DNA from 2 places in the Dysosmobacter welbionis genome. Region 2 is predicted to be linked to the other one. Evidence: a T-box and tRNA genes for the amino acid it is inferred to sense, from the RefSeq annotation. Region 2 holds a T-box; the other holds one or more tRNA genes.
What was found. A T-box is a leader RNA that pairs with one kind of tRNA and senses whether it is charged. The one in region 2 lies ahead of leuS (leucine--tRNA ligase), so its partner is inferred to be a tRNA-Leu.

Region 1 (3,949 bases), 1.1 Mb from region 2:
CTCACGAAGGACACAGAATTGATTTGAATTACGATATCCACATTCATTTGCCTGCAACACGCGATCAGGCAGTTTATGATGCTCTATTTGCAAGTTTAACCAAACACTTACCGTTAAAGTAGGAGATATCGGCACATGGAGACGGATTTATATTCATTTGCTTTTCGAGGAATACTGGCAGAAGAAGCCCTTGACAAAGCCGGTCACAAAAAGTATACCGCAGAAGAAGCTTTCTTTTCTGAGTCATTGGCAAAAGAACTTCATTTCGATGAAATCGACAGCAAATATGTCGAGCAATCAAAAACAATGATAACCGTTTTTGCGACCATAACAGCATTTGAAAACGCAACACGAGAATTTGTTTTCTCAACACTTGCTGGGGCATATGGCGACGATTGGTGGGCAAAAGGTGTACAAAACGGTATTAGAGAGAAAGCGCAAAGTAGAAAAGATTCTGAAACCAAAGTCAAATGGCATATAAATCGTGGTGATATGATGATGTCATATTTGGAATTTGGTGATTTACCTAAGATAATGTGTTCGCAGGGGAATTGGCCTTATTTTGAACCATACTTTGGTTTTTCTAATGCTCAAGAGTGGATACGTACTACATTTGAGACAATCGAAAAATCACGAAACGTGATAATGCATAGCGGAGTATTGGACGAATTAGATGTTGCTAGAGTAGGGATGAATATAATAGATTGGTTGCATCAAATCAATGCCTAACTACTGTGCAGCGTGTAATTATTGCATATATTATGATCTGGCAGAATATTCTTTAGATAATTCTTGATTGCTGATTTCTTCTATTGATAGCATCCCCTGATAGCTTTTTGATAGCAGAAAGTCGGATACCCCATAGGATTGGGATAATTGGTATCAAATAAAGCCAAATGGAAGCAAACGGTCTATACAAAAAAGTTTAGAGCGCGTTTCCGCTTGGCGAGTGGGAATGACGGTCACAAGCTCCAGGGCCTGCGCTTGGGCCCTGGAGCTTGTGATTCTTAAAATCGGAACAGGAGGGATCACATGGATCAGGCAGGCGTCGCGCTATACCACCGTGTTATGCGGTGGGAAAATTTTGAGAAGGCGGCAAAGGATCTTGTGTCCTTGGTATACGCCGCGGAAAAGAAGGAGCCGGGAAAGCCGAGAACCCTGTACCTTGACATTGACGGACACCGCAATGCGCAGGGCAGGTTTGACGCGGATATGCGGAGCTCCAAAAGGGATTCGGATTGAGATTTCTGCTTCCGTTTCTTACGGAAGTTCATTTCCCACTGATTTCTGACAGGAACAAGAACCCACAGCGGAATGATGTGCCCGAACGGCTGGAAATTTCCCACGCCAGAAATGAGAAGGACCACAGCCTAGACGCCCCGTATGTGGAGAATTTCAGCCACACCGAATATCAGTCCGAGGCGACTGTATACGCCTATCTCAAACAGGTCTCGGATTTTTTGAAGCGCTACCAAGAGCTGGACGCAGAGTATGCGCTGCTGCCCCCAGAGCCCTATGACCCGCAAAACTATCTGCTCCAGTGGCGTCTTCACATGCGCGAGCTGATCAACGAGCTCTTCAACATGTTTGTGGGCGGGAATCTGTTTTCCACAGCGGCGATGACGCGGACTCTGATGGAGTGCTGTGTCTACGGGAAAGTGCTGAAGCAGGAAAAGAGCGCCCGCCTTTTGGAAGACTGGTTTCTCTGCGGGATGATCCGCAGCCTCCCCGGCCAGGATGGGGCGCTGCGGCAGGCAAAACTCAAAACTGTGTATGCACTTTGCAGCGCATGGAACCGAGAGCCGGAGGAAACAATCCGGCGGTTCAAAAAGGGCAACGAAAACGAGTGGCTGGTTTCCGTGATCCCGGGCAAAGGCCGGATCTACTTCTCCCATGTTTGTGAATACCTGCAGGAAACGGAGCTCTATCAGACGTATCAATGGGCCTGCGCGTTTGTCCACGGGCAGGATATCCGCTCCAAAATGCATCCCTTCACATTTTACGACTCCACCTATCATCTGCTCACTGTGATGATGTCTTATATCTTCAGGGCGATCCGCCTGTACCCTGTCTCTGAGGAGCTGGAGGCGGAGATGCAGAAGCTCGAACGGGACCTGGCTGCTCTTTGGGGAACCACCAGCTGGGACAAAAACGCATGACGGGCTTACGAGGCGGCTGTACAGGTTGCCGCGGCGCTGATGGTGCCCTGCCAAAAGCATCCAAAATTCAAAAAGAGAGACATCTACTTTCCGCAGATGTCTCTCTTTCGAGAAGGGACGGTCAAAATCGATATTTTAAAATCTCGAAAAGGTATAGGAGACCCACCCCACCGGCCTTCTGGCCGGCGGCGCATTTGCGCCGCACGGGCGCTTTGCCGTAGATAAAACCTCGGCGCAGGCGGAATTCACTTCCGCCGAGCATTTGAATCACCGAAGGGCGGGGGCCGCCTTCGGCTGCCGGAGCCCAAAGAGAAAGGACTTCCGGATAGGAAGCCCTTTCTCTTTGGTGCGCGAGGCGGGACTTGAACCCGCACGTCCGTAATGGACACTAGAACCTGAATCTAGCGAGTCTGCCAATTCCACCACTCGCGCGTCGATATGAACTTTGCTCCCTGTATCTCCCCGTTGGGGTGTTCCACCGGAAGGGAGCCCTCCGGTGGAACGTGGTGCGCGAGGCGGGACTTGAACCCGCACGTCCGTAATGGACACTAGAACCTGAATCTAGCGAGTCTGCCAATTCCACCACTCGCGCATAGAGCGGTTATCTTTTCAGAGACACCGTATGGTGCGGCTGACGGGATTTGAACCCACACGTCGATTCGGACACCAGCACCTCAAGCTGGCCTGTCTACCAGTTCCAGCACAGCCGCAAATGTTCGTCCCCTAAAAAAGACTGCTTGATTATTATAGCCAGTCGAGATCCAAATGTCAACTGTTTTTCCCCGATCAGTCGAAAAAATTTCCATGGACCAGGAATTCGGCCGGGACCGCCGAAGACGGTCCCGGCCGCCTGACCTGTTCAGCGCCGGTCCATGGACGTATAGGGACGGTGCTCCTCCACACACTCATACCGGGGGCGGATCAGCTTGCCTCCCACGGAGAGCTCCTCCATCCGGTGGGCACTCCAGCCGGCGATACGGGCCACGGCGAACAGGGGCGTATACAGCTCCTTGGGCAGGCCCAGCATCTCATAGACAAATCCGCTGTAAAAGTCGATGTTGGTGGAGAGCACAGACTTGTGCTGCCGCTCCATCAGCAGCTGCTTGCCGATCTTCTCCACATTGGCGTACAGGGCCAGCTCGTCCTCCCGGCCCTTTTCCGCCGCCAGGTGATTCACGTAGGCCCGGAACACCTCGCACCGGGGGTCGGTCTTGGTATAGACCGCGTGGCCCAGGCCGTAGATCAGGCCGCTGCGGTCGAAGGCATCCTTGTTCAGGATCCTGGTGAGATAGTCCGCCACGCAGCCCTCGTCATTCCAGTCCCGCACGTGCTCCTTCACGTCGTCCATCATGGCCATCACCTTGCTGTTGGCGCCGCCGTGGCGGGGACCCTTCAACGAGGCCATGGACGCGGCGATGGCAGAATAGGTATCTGTTCCGGAGGAGGTGACCACATGGTTGGTGAAGGTGGAGTTGTTGCCGCCGCCGTTGTCCGCGTGGAGGATCAGGGCCACGTCCAGGGTCCGGGCCTCCAGATCGGTGTAGCTGCAGTCCTCCCGCAGCATCCGCAGGAAGTTCTCCGCGGTGGACAGCTCCGGCTTGGGCACGTGGATAAACAGGCTCTCCCCCTGACTGAACCGCCAGGCCTGATAGGCGTAGATGGCCAGCACGGGCATATTGCTCATCAGCTGCAGGCACTGGCGCAGCACATTCTCCAGCCCGATGTCGTTGGGCTTGTCATCATAGCAGAACAGCGTCAGGATGCCCCGCTGCATGGTGTTCATCAGATCC
Region 2 (3,949 bases):
CATCCAGACGGCTCATAGGTTCTCCTTTCTCAGGCAGGGCCTGAAGCGCAGGCCGGACGGGATTTCCCGTCCGGCCTTTTGGTGTGATTGGGATGAACTGGGATGCTCCCACCAGATGCATCGGCCGGTTCCCGGTCCAGCGGGGCTCCCGCATCGGAATGCAGCCGGACAGGCACAGGCCGTCCGCCCCAAGGTTGTTGCCTCCGGCAAAAACGCTTGTACGCACCGCTGGGCGCAGTCTTATTTCGCGGGCTTGACGATCAGGTTCACCAGCCGGTTCTTCACCAGGATGGTCTTGATGATCTGCATCCCTTCGGTGGCCTTCCGGACCTTCTCCACCGCCAGGGCGGCATCCACCACGGCCTTCTCCTCACTGTCGGTTGGCATGGAGATGGTGCCCTTCAGCTTGCCGTTTACCTGGACGGCCAGCTCCACTGTGGAGGCCACGGTCTTGCTCTCATCCGCCACGGGCCACTCCGCCTGGCAGCACATCTTGCCCGTCTGGGCGGCGAAGCCCAGGTTCTCCCACAGCTCCTCGGTGATGTGGGGGGCGAAGGGGTTCAGCAGCAGGAGCAGATACTTCAGGTCGCCCCGGGTGCAGCCGTTGGCGTTCAGCTCGTTCACCATGGTCATCATGGCGGCGATGGCGGTGTTCATCTTCAGACTGTCCACATCCTCTGTGACCTTCTTGATGGTCTTGTGGATGACGGCCTCGTTGGCGGGGGTCACATCATAGCTGTCGGAGGCGCTCTCCGCCAGATTCCACACCCGGTCCAGGAACCGCTTGGAGCCCTTCACCGCGTCGTTGGACCAGGTTGCGGCCTTCTCAAAGTCGCCGATGAACATGATATAGAGGCGCATGGTGTCGGCGCCGTACTGGTCCACGATGTCGTTGGGGTTCACCACGTTGCCCCGGGACTTGGACATCTTCTCGCCGCCCTCGCCCAGGATCATGCCGTGGCTTGTGCGCTTGGCATAGGGCTCCTTGGTGGGCACGGCGCCGATGTCATACAGGAACTTGTGCCAGAACCGGGAGTACAGCAGATGCAGGGTGGTGTGCTCCATGCCGCCGTTGTACCAGTCCACGGGAGACCAGTAGTCCAAGGCCTCCTTGGAGGCGAATGCCTTGTCGTTGTGGGGATCCATATACCGCAGGAAGTACCAGCTGGAGCCAGCCCACTGGGGCATGGTGTCGGTCTCCCGCTGGGCGGGGCCGCCGCACTTGGGGCAGGTGGTGTTCACCCAGTCAGTCATCTTGCTGAGGGGGCTCTCGCCGGTGTCGGTGACCTCATAGGAGTCCACCTCCGGCAGCAGCAGGGGCAGCTGCTCCTCCGGCAGGGGGACCCAGCCGCACTTGGGGCAGTTCACCAGGGGGATGGGCTCGCCCCAATAACGCTGGCGGCTGAACACCCAGTCCCGGAGCTTGAAGTTGGTCTTGGGACGGCCGATGCCCTGCTCCGTCACCCACTTCTTCATGGTGGGAATTGCCTCTTTCACGGTGAGGCCGTCCAGGAAGCCGGAGTTCACCATGATGCCGGTGTCGTCCTTCAGGGTGAAGGCCTCCTTGGTGATGTCTCCGCCCTGGACCACCTCCACGATGGGCAGGCCGAACTTGGTGGCGAACTCCCAGTCACGCTGGTCGTGGCCCGGCACGCCCATGACGATGCCGGTGCCGTAGCCCATCAGCACGTAGTCGGAGACGAACAGGGGCACGTGCTTGCCGCTGGCGGGGTTGACGGCCTCGATGCCCTCCAGCCGGACGCCGGTCTTCTCCTTGTTCAGCTCGCCCCGCTCAAAGTCGGACTTGCGGGCGGCCTCCTCGATATAGGCGGCCACAGCATCCCAGTTCTGGATCTGGTCCTTCCACTGCTGGAGATAGGGATGCTCCGGGGAGATGACCATATAGGTCACGCCGAACAGCGTGTCGCACCGGGTAGTGTAGACCGTCAGCTTGTCGCCGTTGGTGGCGGTGAAGTCCACCTCCGTGCCCTCGGACCGGCCGATCCAATTCTTCTGCTGGATCTTCACCCGCTCGATGAAGTCCAGGTCGTCCAGGTCGTCGATGAGCCGGTCGGCGTACTTGGTGATGGCCAGCATCCACTGGCTCTTCTCCTTGCGGATGACCTGGCCGCCGCAGCGTTCGCACACACCGTCCACGACCTCCTCATTGGCCAGGACGATCTTGCAGCTGGTGCACCAGTTGACGGGCATGGAAGCCTTGTAGGCCAGCCCCTTCTTGAACATCTGCAGGAAGATCCACTGGGTCCACTTGTAGTAGCTGGGGTCGGTGGTGTTCACCTCCCGGTCCCAGTCGAAGGAGTAGCCCAGCATGTGGAGCTGCTTGCGGAAGTTCTCGATGTTGTCGTGGGTCACCTTGGCGGGGTGGATGTGGTGCTGAACGGCGTAGTTCTCTGTGGGCAGGCCGAAGGCGTCATAGCCGATGGGGAACAGGACGTTGTAGCCCTGCATCCGCTTCTTCCGGCAGATGATGTCCATGGCGGTGAAGGGCCGTGCGTGGCCCACGTGGAGCCCCTGGCCGGAGGGATAGGGGAACTCGATCAGGCCGAAGAACTTCTCCCGAGTCTTGTCCCCCGTGACGGCGGTGAAGGGCTTCTCCTCCAGCCACTTCTGCTGCCACTTTTTCTCAATGCTGGCAAAATCGTATTTCATATCCTTCTCCTCATTCCTGTGAATGGATTTCTCTGTTCGATTTATTTTTGCCGCGGCGCGCCCCCGGGCGGCCTCTCTTGCTTCTACGGGGCAATTCACCTTCTGTACGTGGCAAAAATACTTTGACCCAACCGCCTTGGGTTGTGTCGCCAGTGACTGATGCCGCTGGTGAAGGCACTCTGCTGCGCAGCCGTTGGCGGCTCTGCCGCCTGACGGATGCGGTGTGCCCCTGCGGGCAAGGAGATGTCAATCCCCTCTTTAAGCTGTAAAAGCGCCCCCGACCTTACGGTCAGGGGCGTAAAAGCTACGCGGTACCACCCTGGTTTCGCCAGCCGTTGCCGGATGGCGCTCAACGGCCCGGAGGGCCTCGGCCAGTAACGGGGCCTGCCGTCCCACCCTACTATGTCCGTTCAGGCGGGAGACTCCGGGAACAGTCATCCGCGAAGGTCCCCCACCGGCTCGCAGCAACCGCCGGCTCTCTGAAGGCGGGACATTTCGCCTTTCTTCCCATCAATGTCGTTAACGGGTCTATTTTATGTGGCTTTGCGCGTTTTGTCAAGAGGTAAGCGGGAAAAGCGCTTTACAATCCAGTCGACATCTTGTTTTTGCCCGTCCTGCTCTGTATAATGGGGAAAATCCAACGTATGGCAGCAGAAAAAACTCTGGCAATTTTGGGGGGAGGCGAAACCGTGAAGGGCACCCTGATAAACACGCCCACATTGGAAACCGGGCGTTTGATCTTGAGGAAATTCACAGAGCGCGATCTGGAATGGCTGTTTCTGATTCTCCATGACAAGGAAGTCAATCAATTCCTGCCCTGGTATCCGATAGACAGCATAGAAGAAGCCAAGAAATTCTATGAAGAAAGATACGCTTCAAAATATGTCCAGCCGCAGGCATACGCTTACGCGATCTGCTTGAAAACGGACGATCATCCCATCGGCTACATAAAAGTGGATATGGAGGAACATCACGATTTCGGATATGGGCTTCGCAGGGAATTCTGGCATCAGGGACTTGTCACAGAAGCGGGCAAAGCGGTGATCGCCCAAGTGAAAAAGGACGGCCTGCCTTATATCACAGCAACGCATGACCGAAACAACCCAAGAAGCGGCGGCGTTATGCGGAACGTTGGAATGAAGTACCAATATTCTTACGAAGAACAGTGGCAGCCCAAGAATTTTCTGGTTACATTTCGGATGTACCAACTGAATCTTGATGGGAATACAGATCGGGTTTACAAAAAATATTGGGACCAATCTGCTGCCCATTTTATAGA

Region 1: it has a tRNA-Leu gene. The T-box ahead of leuS (leucine--tRNA ligase) is inferred to sense a tRNA for this amino acid. The anticodon was not compared.

What each region holds. Positions count from the first base shown of each region.
Region 1 covers NZ_CP034413.3:1,725,038-1,728,986, forward strand. The annotation lists gene EIO64_RS09370 (DUF5343 domain-containing protein) at 1-122, shown strand, start outside; gene EIO64_RS09375 (Swt1 family HEPN domain-containing protein) at 136-729, shown strand; gene EIO64_RS09380 (hypothetical protein) at 1,033-1,242, shown strand; gene EIO64_RS09385 (DUF5677 domain-containing protein) at 1,320-2,159, shown strand; tRNA gene EIO64_RS09390 (tRNA-Leu) at 2,504-2,591, opposite strand; tRNA gene EIO64_RS09395 (tRNA-Leu) at 2,664-2,751, opposite strand; tRNA gene EIO64_RS09400 (tRNA-Leu) at 2,783-2,869, opposite strand; gene EIO64_RS09405 (citrate/2-methylcitrate synthase) at 3,019-3,949, opposite strand, start outside.
Region 2 covers NZ_CP034413.3:585,478-589,426, forward strand. The annotation lists gene EIO64_RS03095 (hypothetical protein) at 1-16, opposite strand, end outside; gene leuS (leucine--tRNA ligase) at 241-2,670, opposite strand; T-box leader at 2,959-3,193, opposite strand; gene EIO64_RS03105 (GNAT family N-acetyltransferase) at 3,375-3,949, shown strand, end outside.